One region of the Enterobacter sp. Taxon_8 genome, then DNA from elsewhere that is predicted to be linked to it. Evidence: predicted binding sites of a transcription regulator. Region 1 holds the regulator's gene; the other holds the start of a gene.

Region 1 (7,345 bases):
TGATGACGCCGAAAACCATTCGCTAACCCCTGCCCTGCCACACCCGTGGCAGGGTAAGTTCCTCTTTTGCATACCCTTTCAATTTGCTATCCTGTCCTTGTTGTCTGTGTGGTTATTGGCAACGCAAAATACAATAAGGAGAGAAGCAATGTCGTTCGAATTACCTGCACTACCGTATGCAAAAGACGCCCTGGCACCGCACATTTCTGCGGAAACCCTGGAATATCACTACGGCAAACATCACCAGACTTACGTCACCAACCTGAACAACCTGATCAAGGGCACCGATTTTGAAGGCAAAACGCTGGAAGAGATCGTCCGCAGCTCTGAGGGTGGCGTATTCAACAACGCCGCTCAGGTGTGGAACCACACCTTCTACTGGCACTGCCTGGCGCCGAATGCCGGCGGTGAACCTGTCGGTGAACTGGCTACCGCTATCAACGCCGCATTTGGCAACTTCGCAGATTTCAAAGCGAAATTTACCGATGCAGCCATCAAGAACTTCGGTTCAGGCTGGACGTGGCTGGTTAAAGAGGCGGATGGCAAACTGGCTATCGTATCCACCTCTAACGCGGGCACCCCGCTGACCACCAGCGCGAAGCCGCTGATGACCGTGGACGTATGGGAACACGCTTACTACATCGATTACCGTAACGCGCGCCCGAACTACCTGGAACACTTCTGGGCACTGGTTAACTGGGACTTTGTGGCGAAGAACTTCGCCGCGTAAAAGACACGCAGAAGGGTTCGCCCTTCTGCGTTTTTGGTTTATTCCGCAGCGCAGGCTGCTTCTGGCTGTTTACGACCCGACATCATCACCAACAGCAGGCCGAGCGCGGCAATGATTGCCCCCATCACCGGCACAAAGCTGTATCCCAGACCACCTGAAATCACGGCCCCACCGGCCGCCGCACCGAGCGCATTGCCCAGGTTAAAGGCACCGATATTGACCGAGGATGAGAGGCCCGGCGCTTCATGCGCAACACGCATCACGCGCATCTGCAGCGGTGGCACCACGGCGAACGTTGCTGCACCCCAGACGACCATCGCCATCGCGGCGCCAAACTCGTTACGCGCCAGCCACGGAATGGCGATCATGATGACAATCAGCAGGGTTAAGAAGCCCTTCAGCGTCCCGCTCACGGAACGGTCGGCAAATTTCCCGCCGAGATAGTTGCCAATCGAGAAGCCCACGCCAATCAGCACCAGCATCGCGGTCACAAAGAGAGGCGTTGCGTGGGTGATATCGTGCAGTACCGGTGAAATATAGGTATAGAGGGTAAACATCGCCCCTGCCCCGAGAACGGTGGTAAGCAGCGCGGAAAGCACCTGCGGGCGCACCAGCACCGACAGCTCCTTACGCACTTCCGGACGTTCTCCGGCGCTGCCTTTCGGCAGGGAGAAGAACAATGCCACCATCGCGACCACGCCCAGCCCGGCCGTCGCCAGGAAAGACATACGCCAGCCGATCGCTTCTCCCAGCCAGGTTGCAGCAGGAACACCGCCGATGTTAGCGATGGTCAGCCCCATAAACATGGTGGCCACGGCGCTCGCCTGCTTATGTTTTGGCACCACGCTTGCCGCCACGACCGACCCCAGCCCAAAGAACGCGCCGTGGTTGAGGCTTGTCAGAATACGCGACAGCATCAGCGTGGTGTAGTCCGGCGAAATGGCCGAAAGCACGTTGCCGAGGGTGAAAATCGCCATCAGGAAAATCAGCGCATTGCGGCGCGCGCGATGAGAAAGGAGAAGCGTCATCAGCGGCGCCCCCACCATCACGCCGATAGCGTAGGCGCTGATCAACATGCCAGCCGCAGGGATCGAGACGTCCACGCCGCGGGCGATGACGGGCAGTAACCCCATCGGGGAGAATTCAGTGGTGCCAATCCCAAAAGCGCCAATCGCCAGGGCCAGCAGGGGAAAATTGATTTTCATGCGTAAACTCCGGATGCCGTGTCACGTGGTGACACAGAACAAAGAAGCGGAAAGCATGACATCAATCACAAAAAATGAGAAGTTAACAAAATGGCAAAAGATTTTTGCCAGAGAAGTAACAATCCGGGGAGTCGGGAGGGAGAAGGCTCTCCCTCCGCGTAAATCAGTGCAGCGCAGCCGTCAGACCGGCCACAACAATCAGAGCCAGCACAACAACGGTGGTGAACAGCGAAAACTTAAGATCGGAACTCATCAATTTTTCTCCTTTTAATCCCCACACGAAAAGTGAGCTTGCTCATTTTTGCACAGATTACGTCAAAAATCTTCCTGGATTTATACTGATAACCACTTTACCTCTTCCCCTTTTCATCAAGATAGGACAAAATTCCACGCTAAATTTATTAGCGTACCGGCCATTGACCCCCTCCTGACGTCCCGTGTCGTTTTCCCGGCGTGCCGCAATTCAAGATTGCGTGATAAGGGTGAGAGAAGGCAAACGTTTACCTTCAAGTTTTTCAGGAGCTTAGGATATGGTCTGGAGTGACATTTAATGGCAACAATTAAAGACGTAGCAAAACGCGCAAACGTTTCCACTACAACCGTATCACATGTAATTAACAAAACCCGCTTTGTGGCGGAAGAGACGCGCAACGCCGTCTGGGCAGCGATCAAGGAGCTGCATTATTCGCCAAGTGCGGTCGCGCGTAGCCTTAAGGTTAATCACACCAAGTCCATTGGATTGCTGGCGACCAGTAGTGAAGCGGCCTATTTTGCCGAGATCATTGAAGCGGTTGAAAAAAACTGCTTCCAGAAAGGCTATACCCTGATTCTGGGCAACGCGTGGAACAGCATTGAAAAACAGCGCGCCTACCTGTCGATGATGGCTCAGAAGCGCGTTGACGGCCTGCTGGTGATGTGTTCCGAGTACCCGGAATCCGTGCTGTCGATGCTCGAAGAGTATCGCCACATCCCCATGGTCGTTATGGACTGGGGCGAAGCGCGTGCAGATTTCACCGACTCCGTTATCGACAATGCCTTTGAAGGCGGTTATATGGCCGGCCGTTACCTGATCGAACGCGGTCACCGCGAGATTGGCGTGATCCCGGGTCCGCTGGAGCGCAACACCGGGGCGGGCCGTCTTGCCGGTTTTATGAAAGCGATGGAAGAAGCGCTGATCACCGTGCCGGAAAACTGGATCGTGCAGGGCGACTTTGAGCCGGAATCAGGCTACCGCGCAATGCAGCAGATCGTTTCCCAGCCGCACCGTCCGACCGCCGTTTTCTGCGGGGGTGACATCATGGCCATGGGCGCGCTCTGCGCCGCCGATGAACTGGGTCTGCGCGTACCGCAGGATATTTCCGTGATCGGGTATGACAACGTGCGTAACGCGCGCTTCTTCACCCCTGCGCTGACCACCATTCACCAGCCGAAAGATTCGCTGGGCGAAACGGCCTTCAATATGCTGCTCGACAGGATCGTCAACAAGCGCGAAGAGTCGCAGTCCATTGAAGTTCACCCGCGCCTGATTGAACGCCGTTCCGTTGCGGACGGTCCGTTCCGCGACTACCGTCGTTAATCCCTTTACGGGGCCAGCTACGCTGGCTCCCGTAACCATTCCCGGTTCAGCGTTTCGCTGTCCCCCAGATAATCCAGCAGCCAGGCCATGGCGGGCGAGACATCATTTTGTTGCCAGGTCAGGCAGCAGGCCGCGTCCGGGAACGGATTTTCCAGCGTCAGTTCAACCCATTCGCCGGTATTGATGCGCGGACGCGCAAAATGAACGGGCACCATCGCGACGCACAGTCCGGCACTGAGGCACGTCGCCGACGATTCCCAGTCCGGAGCCACCACCCGCCGCTGGTTGTCCAGAAGCCAGGTGATACGCTTGGGCAATGAACGGGACGTATCCTCCAGCACCAGCGAGGGCCAGTTGCGCAGCGTATCGTCGCTAAGCGGCCCGTCCATCGCTGCCAGAGGATGATCGCTGGCCACCACGCATTTCCAGCTCAGCATCCCCATGTCGCGAAAGGCGTAACGTCCCCCGACCGGGATCGCCTGCGTCGCGCCAATCGCCATCTCCGCCCTGCCGTCCGCCAGCGCATCCCACACCCCGTTGAACACCTCCTGCGAGACCCGCAGCTCAACGTCAGAGAAATGACGATAGAAATCGACAATCATCTGTCGGGTGCGTTCCGGCTTCACGATGTTATCCACCGCGATGGAAAGATGTCCCCGCCAGCCGTTGGCGATCTGCTGGCACTGTTCGCGGGTGATCTGCATTTTTTTGATAACAGAACGCCCTTCCTTCAAAAACCACGCCCCGGCGGGCGTCAATTCCACGTCACGATGCCGCCGCTCAAACAGCGGAACCGCCAGCCACTCCTCCAGTTGACGCACCGTGTAGCTGATGGCCGAAGGGACGCGGTGCAGCTCCTGCGCCGCACCGCTGAAGCTGCCGTTACGCGCGACAGCATCGACCACTTCAAGAGAATAATCTGACCACATTTTCTGCCTGCAAAAAATTTGAATGCACCCGCCAAATATTAGCGTTTCACAAGCGGCTTTGCACTCCCTACACTCAGCGCCAATGTATACCTGCCTCCTCAGGAGAATAAAATAATGCAACCCAGGAACGGTTTTTTAGTCTGGCTCGGCGGCTTAAGCGTGCTGGGCTTTTTGGCCACCGATATGTACCTGCCGGCTTTTGCCGCGATGCAGGAAGATTTGCAAACCCCCGCTGCCGCCATCAGTGCCAGCCTGAGTTTGTTCCTCGCCGGTTTTGCTTTTGCACAGCTGCTCTGGGGACCGCTCTCGGATCGCTTTGGTCGTAAACCGGTACTGCTGCTGGGTCTGGCCATTTTTGCGGTGGGGTGCCTGGGGATGTTATGGGTACGCGACGCCACCTGGCTGCTGGTGCTGCGCTTCGTTCAGGCCGTGGGCGTCTGTGCCGCGGCCGTGACCTGGCAGGCGCTGGTGACTGACTACTACCCGGCTAACCGCACAAACCGTATTTTCGCCACCATTATGCCGCTGGTGGGCCTCTCCCCTGCCCTGGCTCCGCTGCTGGGCAGCTGGATCCTCGCGCACTTTGACTGGCAGGCCATTTTTGCCACGCTGTTTGCCATCACGCTGGTGCTGATGCTGCCGGCGTTTGCCCTCAAGCCTGCGCATAAAAAAGAGGCGCATGCCGACGCGAAGCCGATTACCTTCACCTCACTGTTGAGCGCCAAAGCGTATCGCGGGAATGTCCTGATCTATGCCGCCTGCTCGGCAAGCTTCTTCGCATGGCTCACCGGCTCGCCGTTCATTCTGCACGATATGGGCTACAGCCCGGCAGCCATCGGCCTGAGCTATGTTCCGCAGACAATCGCGTTCCTTGTGGGCGGGTACGGCTGTCGCGCGGCGCTGCAAAAATGGGAAGGCCAGCAGATGCTGCCATGGCTGCTGGTGCTCTATGCGCTGAGCGTCATCGGGACCTGGGCCGTTGGCTTTATTCCGGGTGCCGGTCTGGCCGAAATTTTGATCCCGTTCTGCGTGATGGCCATTGCGAACGGGGCGATTTACCCTATCGTTGTGGCGCAGGCGCTGCGTCCATTCCCGCAGGCAACAGGCCGCGCCGCCGCGCTGCAGAACACCCTGCAGCTGGGTTTGTGCTTCCTGGCAAGCCTGGTGGTCTCGGCGCTGATTGCTACGCCGCTTTTGACCACCACCAGCGTGATGCTGTTCACCGTAGCGCTGGCGGTATTGGGCTATCGCATGCAGGCCTCCGCGCAGCGTGAGCAGGATAACGGTGCTCAGGTGGAAACCTCGCATGCCTGATTGCGCCAGAAATCATGTTATATTTCAGTGATTAGGTTGCTAACAATTTTCTATTGAATCACCAAATTTTGAAGCCTATACTAAATTTGGTTCGATTAAATACGATAAATATTAAGTGTTAACGGGAGCCGGAGTGCTCCCGTTTTACCATGGAAGGCATTTCGGCAAGGGTTATCTCCCTTCCTCTGTTCTACGTCGGATACTAGCCTCGCGGTATTTACCGTGAGATTTCTCACAAACCAAAAAAAGCGTCTACGCTGTTTGAAGGTTCTGATCACATCAGGGTGATGGAGAAGCTATGAGTTCATCGTGTATAGAAGAAGTCAGCGTTCCGGACGACAACTGGTCCCGGATCGTCAGTGAACTGTTAGGTCGAGCAGGCATCACTATCAACGGATCTTCGCCATCCGATCCCCAGGTTAAACATCCCGACTTTTTTAAACGCGTGTTGCGGGAAGGGTCGTTAGGCCTGGGAGAAAGTTATATGGACGGCTGGTGGGATTGTGAACGGCTGGATATCTTTTTTGCCAGCGTGTTGCGTGCCGGTCTGGAAAATCAACTCCCCCGCAATCTGAAAGACACTTTGCGTGTCGCCTCTGCCCGACTGTTTAACTTGCAAAGTAAAAAACGCGCCTGGATCGTCGGCAAAGAGCATTACGATCTCGGCAATGACCTGTTCAGCCGCATGCTGGACCCTTTCATGCAATACTCCTGCGCCTACTGGAAAGAGGCCTCGACGCTTGAAGAGGCTCAGCAGGCGAAGCTGCGTCTGATTAGCGAGAAGCTGCAGCTACAGCCCGGCATGCGCGTGCTGGATATCGGCTGCGGCTGGGGTGGGCTGGCATATTTTATGGCGAAGCATTATGGCGTCAGCGTGGTCGGCGTGACGATCTCAGCGGAACAGCAAAAAATGGCGCGGGAGCGCTGCCAGGATCTCGATGTGGATATCAGGCTGCAGGACTACCGTGACCTGAATGAACAGTTTGACCGGATTGTTTCCGTCGGCATGTTCGAGCACGTGGGGCCAAAAAACTACGATACCTATTTTGAGGTGGTGGACCGGAATCTGAAACCGGACGGCATCTTCCTGCTGCACACCATCGGCTCTAAGCGGACCGACAACAACGTTGACCCGTGGATCAACAAATACATCTTTCCGAATGGCTGTTTACCGTCCGTTCGCCAGATTGCCAACGCCAGTGAACCCCATTTCGTGATGGAAGACTGGCATAACTTTGGCGCGGACTACGACACCACCTTAATGGCATGGCATGAACGTTTCCAGAAAGCCTGGCCAGAGATTGCGGACAACTATTCTGAACGATTCAAACGAATGTTTAGCTATTATTTGAATGCCTGCGCGGGGGCGTTTCGCGCACGGGATATTCAGCTCTGGCAGGTGGTATTCAGCCGTGGGATAGAACACGGACTGCGTGTCGCACGCTAAAAAAATAACCCCGGATATCCGGGGTTATTTTTTATTCTTCTTCGGCGGTCTTTATTATTGCGGCTTCTTTTGCTGCCAGCACGCGCTCAACCGTATCAACCACAGCCTGGGTCTGCGGATCGATTTCGATATTCACGCGATGCC
Region 2 (7,345 bases), 370 kb from region 1:
CGGTGAAATCCATGCGCGGCATCGGCGTCTCTCACGCGCTTGCCGACATGAGCGGATTTGCCTTCGATCGTATTTTTATGGTCACCGAGCCTGACGGAACGTTCATTACCGCACGCCAGTTCCCTCAGATGGTTCGCTTTACCCCTTCCCCGCTTCATGACGGTTTGCACCTTACCGCGCCGGACGGTTCCAGCGCGGTGATTCGCTTTGCTGATTTTGCGCCCGTCGATGCGCCGACGGAAGTGTGGGGCAATCATTTTACCGCGCGCATCGCACCGGATGAGATTAACCGCTGGCTGAGCGGCTTCTTCTCCCGCGACGTGCAGCTGCGCTGGGTTGGGCCTGAACTGACGCGTCGCGTGAAGCGCCACGACGCCGTTCCCCTCTCCTTCGCCGATGGCTTCCCGTTCCTGCTGACTAACGAAGCTTCACTGCGTGATTTGCAAGGCCGCTGCAAAGCCAGCGTTCAGATGGAACAGTTCCGTCCGAACCTGGTAGTAACGGGCGCAGACGCCTGGGATGAAGACACCTGGAAAGTGATCCGCATTGGCAGCGTCATTTTTGACGTGGTGAAGCCGTGCAGCCGCTGCATTTTCACGACGGTAAGCCCGGAGAAAGGCCAGAAGCACCCTTCCGGCGAACCGTTGAAGACATTGCAGTCATTCCGCACCGCGCAGGACAACGGCGATGTCGATTTCGGCCAGAACCTGATCCCGCGCTCCAGCGGCGCGATCCGCGTCGGTGATGAGGTAGAAGTGCTCGCCCGTGGGCCAGCAAGGGTTTACGGCTCGGGTCAGGAAGAGGAGTTTGTCGACGTTGAGACAAACGTCGCCGCTGCGGTAGAGATTCACTGGCAGGGCAACGTGATCCGGGGTAATAACCAACAGGTTTTGCTTGAACAGCTGGAACAAGCAGGGATCCGCATCCCCTATTCCTGTCGCGCAGGCATTTGCGGATGCTGCCGCATCAGGCTGGTGGATGGAGAGGTCAGTGCGCTGAAAAAATCAGCAATTGGAAGTGATGGCACAATTCTCTGCTGTAGCTGCATACCGAAAACGTCCGTACAGCTGGAAGCTTAAACCGCCTGCTCGAGGCTGAAGGCATCCACGCGAAGCTGGGGCTTCAGCCTGTCGTTCATGACCTTAATAGCATCCCCAAGCTGCATCGTCCGCCCGGCAATCGTTACGCCGGGCTGCGCCAGCAGACAGAGTGCAGCATTTTCGCCAGGCTCAACCACCAGCAGGCTCACCTCTTCTGTAGTGTCGCTCAGATTTACGCTCGCCGCATCGCCCGTTGCCGGGGTCCAGTTCATGCCGTGGGGCAGAAAATGCCAGCTCTTTGGCATTTGCGGTTTCAGGAAACGGATAGCCACCAGCGCATTTAATACCAGCTCGGCGCGCTGCTCTTTAGAGAGCACCAGATCGCGGCATTTTTCCTCAAAGGAGAAATAAAGCGCTGCATCGTCAACGCAAAAGCCCGACGGGGAAAACGCATCCGGGGTTAACATTCGGCGGGCAAAACGAGAACGAAACAACATGCCATTGGCTAAGTCGAGCATCATTCGGTCATGCTCGTCGCAAAAATACCAGCGCCAGTTATCGTCAGGTTTAATTCGCATGTGTCTCTCCCGTCCCCAAACGTCCTGTACTAAAAATGTCCTGTTTGCCGCCTCGTTTATAACACCATTAATAAAAGACTATAATGACTAAATAAGCAACAGTGACGGAATATAAAACAACCAGGGCTGGAAATAAAGCCCTGGTTGTCTGATTAAGAGAAAAGATTAGATATGAGTAACGATTTCTTTAATCAGCGGCGGTCCTTTAAAAATAAAGCCGGAATAGATCTGCACCAGCGACGCACCCGCCGCCATTTTCTCGCGCGCAGCAATCACGGAGTCAATGCCGCCGACGCCAATAATCGGCAGACCACCTTTTAATTCCGCAGACAGGGCGCGAATAATTTCGGTGCTTTTTAATTGTACCGGACGGCCACTTAACCCACCCGCTTCGTCACAGTTTTTCATTCCCTGCACGAGGGAACGATCGAGAGTGGTATTGGTTGCAATCACACCATCAATATTATGGCGAACCAAACTGTCGGCAACCTGGATCAATTCTTCGGGAGAAAGATCCGGGGCGATCTTAACCGCGACCGGAACATATTTATGGTGGATCGACTGAAGTTCATTTTGTTTATTTTTAATGGCACTCAGAAGATCGTCCAGCGCTTCGCCATATTGTAAAGAGCGCAGCCCCGGGGTATTGGGTGAAGAAATATTCACCGCAATATAACCGGCATAGGCGTAGACTTTTTCCATACAAATCAGATAGTCATCTTTACCCTGCTCTACCGGCGTGTCTTTATTTTTGCCGATATTGATGCCTAATATCCCGTCAAAATGGGCTTTTTTTACATTCTCAACCAGGTGATCAACACCGAGGTTATTAAAGCCCATGCGGTTGATCAGCCCTTCGGCTTCCACCAGTCGGAACAGGCGCGGCTTGTCATTTCCCGGCTGCGGGCGCGGGGTGACGGTACCGATTTCAATGGAGCCAAAGCCCATCGCGCCCAGGGCATCAATGCACTCGCCATTTTTGTCCAGACCGGCCGCCAGACCCAGCGGATTTTTAAAGGTCAGCCCCATGCACTGCACAGGTTTTACCGGCACATTCTGACGTACCAGAGCGGCCAGCGGCGTTCCGGTAATACGACGTAATTGCTGGAATGTAAATTCATGAGCGCGCTCAGGGTCGAGCTGGAAAAGGGCTTTACGAACGAAGGGGTAGTACATGAACTCTCCTGGATTCCCGGTGTGCAAACCGGGAGGGGATTATGGGCGATCCAGGCGCGAAAGGGAATTGACCTGCGGCAAAAAATCAGCGCAAAACGCAATCGTTTACCTTCCCGTCTATTTCTTATGCACTTTTTCGCATTTTAATTGCAGATAAATCATTTAGTGGAATAACCGTGCGGTGTCACACTCCTGAAAATTGTTATGAATGTTAGATAAAAGCAAACAATTAGTTATAAGGAGGAAGTATGCGCGTCATTACCCTGGCCGGAAGTCCACGATTCCCATCGCGCTCCAGCGCCCTGCTGGAATATGCCCGCGAAAAACTCAATGCTCTGGATGTGGAAGTGTGCCACTGGAACCTGCATAACTTCGAACCTGAAGATCTGCTTTATGCCCGTTTTGACAGCCCTGCGCTGAAAACGCTCATCGAGCAGCTTAACGGCGCTGACGGCTTAATAGTGGCAACGCCCATTTATAAAGCCTCTTTTTCCGGCGCGCTGAAAACCCTGCTCGATCTGCTTCCGGAACGCGCCCTGGACGGCAAAGTCGTGCTGCCGCTGGCAACGGGCGGTACGGTTGCCCATTTACTGGCCGTGGATTACGCCCTGAAGCCGGTACTGAACGCGCTGAAAGCGCAGGAGATCCTCCACGGGGTTTTCGCCGATGACTCGCAGGTCATTGACTATCAACACAAACCACACTTTACGCCCAACCTGCAAACCCGCCTCGATAACGCTCTGGAAACGTTCTGGCATGCCCTTCACCGCAGAGATATCCAGGCCCCGGCGTTTGGTCAGCCTCAAGGAGTCGCACATGTTTAAAACGTTCACCCGTATCGGTCTGGCAGGTCTGATGGCCCTTACCTCGCTGGCCCATGCCGCAGAAACAGCTCCGGAAAGTTTACGCATCGGGTATCAGAAAGGCAGCGTCAGCATGGTGCTGGCGAAAAGCCACCAGCTTCTGGAAAAACGCTTCCCGGATACTAAATTCTCCTGGGTGGAGTTCCCTGCCGGCCCGCAGATGCTGGAGGCCCTGAACGTCGGCAGTATCGATCTCGGCAGCACTGGCGATATTCCGCCCATTTTCGCCCAGGCCGCGGGAGCGGACCTCGTCTATGTAGGCGTTGAGCCGCCCAAGCCGAAGGCCGAGGTGATCCTGGTGCCTGAAAACAGCGACATTAAAAGCGTCGCCGACCTTAGAGGACATAAAGTTGCTTTCCAGAAAGGTTCCAGCTCACACAACCTTTTGCTGCGAGCTCTGCAAGAGGCCGGACTCAAGTTCACCGACATTCAGCCCGTCTACCTGACTCCCGCTGACGCGCGCGCCGCGTTCCAGCAGAAGAACGTTGATGCCTGGGCCATCTGGGACCCGTACTACTCCGCCGCATTGCTGCAGGGCGGCGTTCGCGTGCTGAAAGACGGTACCACGCTGAAGCAGACCGGCTCGTTCTATCTGGCCGCGCGTCCTTATGCGGAAAAGAACGGCGCATTTATTCAGGGCGTGCTGGATACCTTTACCCAGGCCGATGCCCTGACCCAGACCCAGCGTCAGGAGAGCATTTCCCTGCTGGCGAAAACCATGGGCTTACCTGAGCCGGTGATCGCGAGCTATCTCAACCACCGTCCGCCGACCACCATTACCCCGGTGGACGCACACGTCGCCGCGCTTCAGCAACAAACGGCTGACCTTTTCTATCAAAACCACCTCGTGCCAAAACAGGTCACTATTCGCGAACGCATCTGGCAGCCTGCAGGCAAAGAAGGAGCTAAATCATGAGTCTGAATCTTTTCTGGTTTTTACCCACCCACGGTGATGGACACTATCTTGGTACAGAAGAGGGCTCGCGCCCGGTTGACCACGGCTACCTGCAGCAGATTGCGCAGGCGGCGGACCGAATCGGTTTCACTGGGGTGCTCATCCCGACCGGACGTTCATGTGAAGATGCCTGGCTGGTCGCCGCATCAATGATTCCGGTCACCCAGCGTCTGAAGTTCCTGGTTGCGTTACGTCCTAGCGTCGTCTCCCCTACCGTGGCGGCACGTCAGGCGGCAACGCTGGACAGACTATCCAACGGCCGCGCCCTGTTTAACCTGGTGACGGGCAGCGATCCGCAGGAGCTGGCAGGCGATGGGGTGTTCCTTGACCATACCGAACGCTATGAAGCTTCCGCCGAGTTCACCCGCGTCTGGCGACGCCTGCTGGAAGGTGAAACCGTTACCTTCAAAGGCAAGCATATCCACGTTCGTGACGCGAAACTCTACTTCCCGCCGGTACAGCAGCCGCGACCGCCGCTCTATTTTGGCGGATCGTCGGATGTAGCCCAGGATCTGGCGGCAGAACAGGTCGATCTCTATCTGACCTGGGGCGAACCGCCTGAGTTGGTGAAAGAAAAAATTGCCCAGGTCCGCGCTAAGGCGGCCGCCCATGGCCGCAAGGTGCGCTTCGGCATTCGCCTGCATGTGATTGTGCGCGAAACCAGTGAAGAAGCCTGGCAGGCGGCGGACCGCCTGATCTCGCATCTGGATGATGAAACGATCGCCAGAGCCCAGGCCGCATTTGCCAAAACCGACTCCGTCGGGCAGCACCGGATGGCATCCCTGCACAACGGCAAGCGCGAGAATCTGGAGATCAGCCCGAACCTGTGGGCGGGCGTTGGTCTGGTGCGCGGCGGTGCGGGCACGGCGCTGGTCGGCGACGGACCGACCGTGGCCGCGCGCATCAACGAATACGCCAAGCTGGGTATCGACAGCTTCATTCTCTCCGGTTATCCGCACCTGGAAGAGGCCTACAAGGTGGGCGAGCTGTTATTCCCGCACCTGGATGTCGCCATTCCGGAAATTCCGCAGCCGCAGCAGCTCCAGCTGCAGGGCGAAGCCGTGGCGAACGAATTCATTCCACGTAAAGCCGCACAGAGCTAAGGAGCGACCATGTCTGCCACCTCACAAAAATGGCTGCTGCGCGCCGCGCCGTGGTTTTTACCCGTCGGCATTGTGGCTCTCTGGCAGCTCGCGTCGTCCACCGGCTGGCTGTCGAGCCGCATTCTGCCCTCTCCGGAGGGTGTTGTAGAAGCGTTCTGGTCGCTGAGCGTCAGCGGTGAGCTGTGGCAGCACCTGGCGATCAGCTCCTGGCGCGCGGCGATCGGGTTTTCCATCGGCGGCAGCATCGGTCTGGTTCTGGGCCTGATCAGCGGTCTTTCACGCTGGGGCGAGCGGCTGCTGGATACCTCCATCCAGATGCTGCGCAACGTGCCGCATCTGGCGCTGATCCCGCTGGTCATCCTGTGGTTTGGGATTGATGAGAGCGCCAAGATTTTCCTCGTGGCGCTGGGCACGCTTTTCCCCATTTACATCAACACCTGGCACGGCATCCGCAATATCGATCGCGGTCTGGTCGAGATGGCACGCAGCTACGGCTTGTCCGGTTTTTCCCTGTTTATTCACGTGATCCTGCCGGGCGCCCTGCCCTCCATTATGGTCGGGGTGCGTTTCGCGCTCGGCCTGATGTGGCTAACGCTGATTGTGGCGGAAACCATCTCGGCCAACTCCGGGATTGGCTACCTGGCGATGAACGCCCGCGAATTCCTGCAAACGGACGTGGTGGTGGTTGCCATTATCCTTTATGCCCTGCTCGGCAAACTCGCTGACGTTAGCGCCCAGTGGCTGGAGCGCAGCTGGCTGCGCTGGAACCCGGCCTATACCCTTCAGGAGGCGAAAGCATGAATACTGCACGACTGAATCAGGGGACACCGCTACTGCTGAACGGCGTCACCAAACGCTACGGCGATAACACCATTCTTAACGGGCTGGATCTGCATATTCCCGCCGGACAGTTTGTGGCAGTTGTCGGGCGCAGCGGCGGCGGAAAGAGTACCCTGCTACGGCTTCTGGCCGGACTGGAAGCCCCCAACGGCGGCGATATTCTGGCAGGGACAACGCCGCTTTCGAATATCCAGGACGATACCCGCATGATGTTCCAGGACGCGCGCCTGCTGCCGTGGAAATCGGTTATCGATAATGTCGGGCTCGGTCTTAAGGGCAACTGGCGGGATGAAGCCCGCCAGGCGCTGGCCGCCGTTGGGCTGGAAAATCGAGCCGATGAATGGCCTGCAGCCCTTTCGGGTGGGCAGAAGCAGCGCGTGGCGCTGGCGCGCGCGTTAATTCACCGTCCGGGCCTGCTGTTGCTTGATGAACCGCTGGGCGCGCTCGACGCCCTGACGCGAATCGAAATGCAGGATTTGATTGGATCTCTCTGGCAGGCACACGGCTTTACGGTACTGCTGGTGACGCATGACGTGAGCGAAGCCGTCGCAATGGCCGACCGGGTGCTGTTAATAGAAGATGGCAAAATAGGTCTGGATCTGACGGTAGATCTTCCGCGGCCTCGTCGCGTGGGCTCGGCAAGACTGGCGGAGCTGGAAGCGGAAGTGCTGGATCGGGTGATGAAGCGTGGAGGTACGGAGTTACAGCGAGCTAAGGCTAATGCCTGATGCCCTCACCCCGGCCCTCTCCCACAGGGAGAGGGCCGGGTTAACTTTTATTACGCTAAGGC

Evidence for each region. The regulator PurR, encoded in region 1, represses purine synthesis genes. The targets are predictions, from matches to a motif close to CANGCAAACGTTTGCNTG.
Region 2: a site for PurR is predicted at 2,889-2,906, ahead of pyrD (quinone-dependent dihydroorotate dehydrogenase). Genes of this name have one in related genera too.

What each region holds. Positions count from the first base shown of each region.
Region 1 is NZ_CM177989.1:2,604,938-2,612,282, forward strand. Features, by position in the region: gene AC4IBF_RS12270 (C40 family peptidase) at 1-26, shown strand, start outside; gene sodB (superoxide dismutase [Fe]) at 149-730, shown strand; gene AC4IBF_RS12280 (MFS transporter) at 769-1,935, opposite strand; gene cydH (cytochrome bd-I oxidase subunit CydH) at 2,099-2,188, opposite strand; gene purR (HTH-type transcriptional repressor PurR) at 2,486-3,511, shown strand; gene punR (DNA-binding transcriptional activator PunR) at 3,529-4,440, opposite strand; gene punC (purine nucleoside transporter PunC) at 4,555-5,754, shown strand; gene cfa (cyclopropane fatty acyl phospholipid synthase) at 6,053-7,201, shown strand; gene AC4IBF_RS12310 (riboflavin synthase subunit alpha) at 7,233-7,345, opposite strand, start outside.
Region 2 is NZ_CM177989.1:2,979,625-2,986,969, forward strand. Features, by position in the region: gene AC4IBF_RS14285 (YcbX family protein) at 1-1,079, shown strand, start outside; gene zapC (cell division protein ZapC) at 1,076-1,618, opposite strand; gene pyrD (quinone-dependent dihydroorotate dehydrogenase) at 1,784-2,794, opposite strand; gene ssuE (NADPH-dependent FMN reductase) at 3,043-3,618, shown strand; gene AC4IBF_RS14305 (sulfonate ABC transporter substrate-binding protein) at 3,611-4,573, shown strand; gene ssuD (FMNH2-dependent alkanesulfonate monooxygenase) at 4,570-5,715, shown strand; gene ssuC (aliphatic sulfonate ABC transporter permease SsuC) at 5,725-6,516, shown strand; gene ssuB (aliphatic sulfonates ABC transporter ATP-binding protein) at 6,513-7,283, shown strand; gene pepN (aminopeptidase N) at 7,334-7,345, opposite strand, start outside.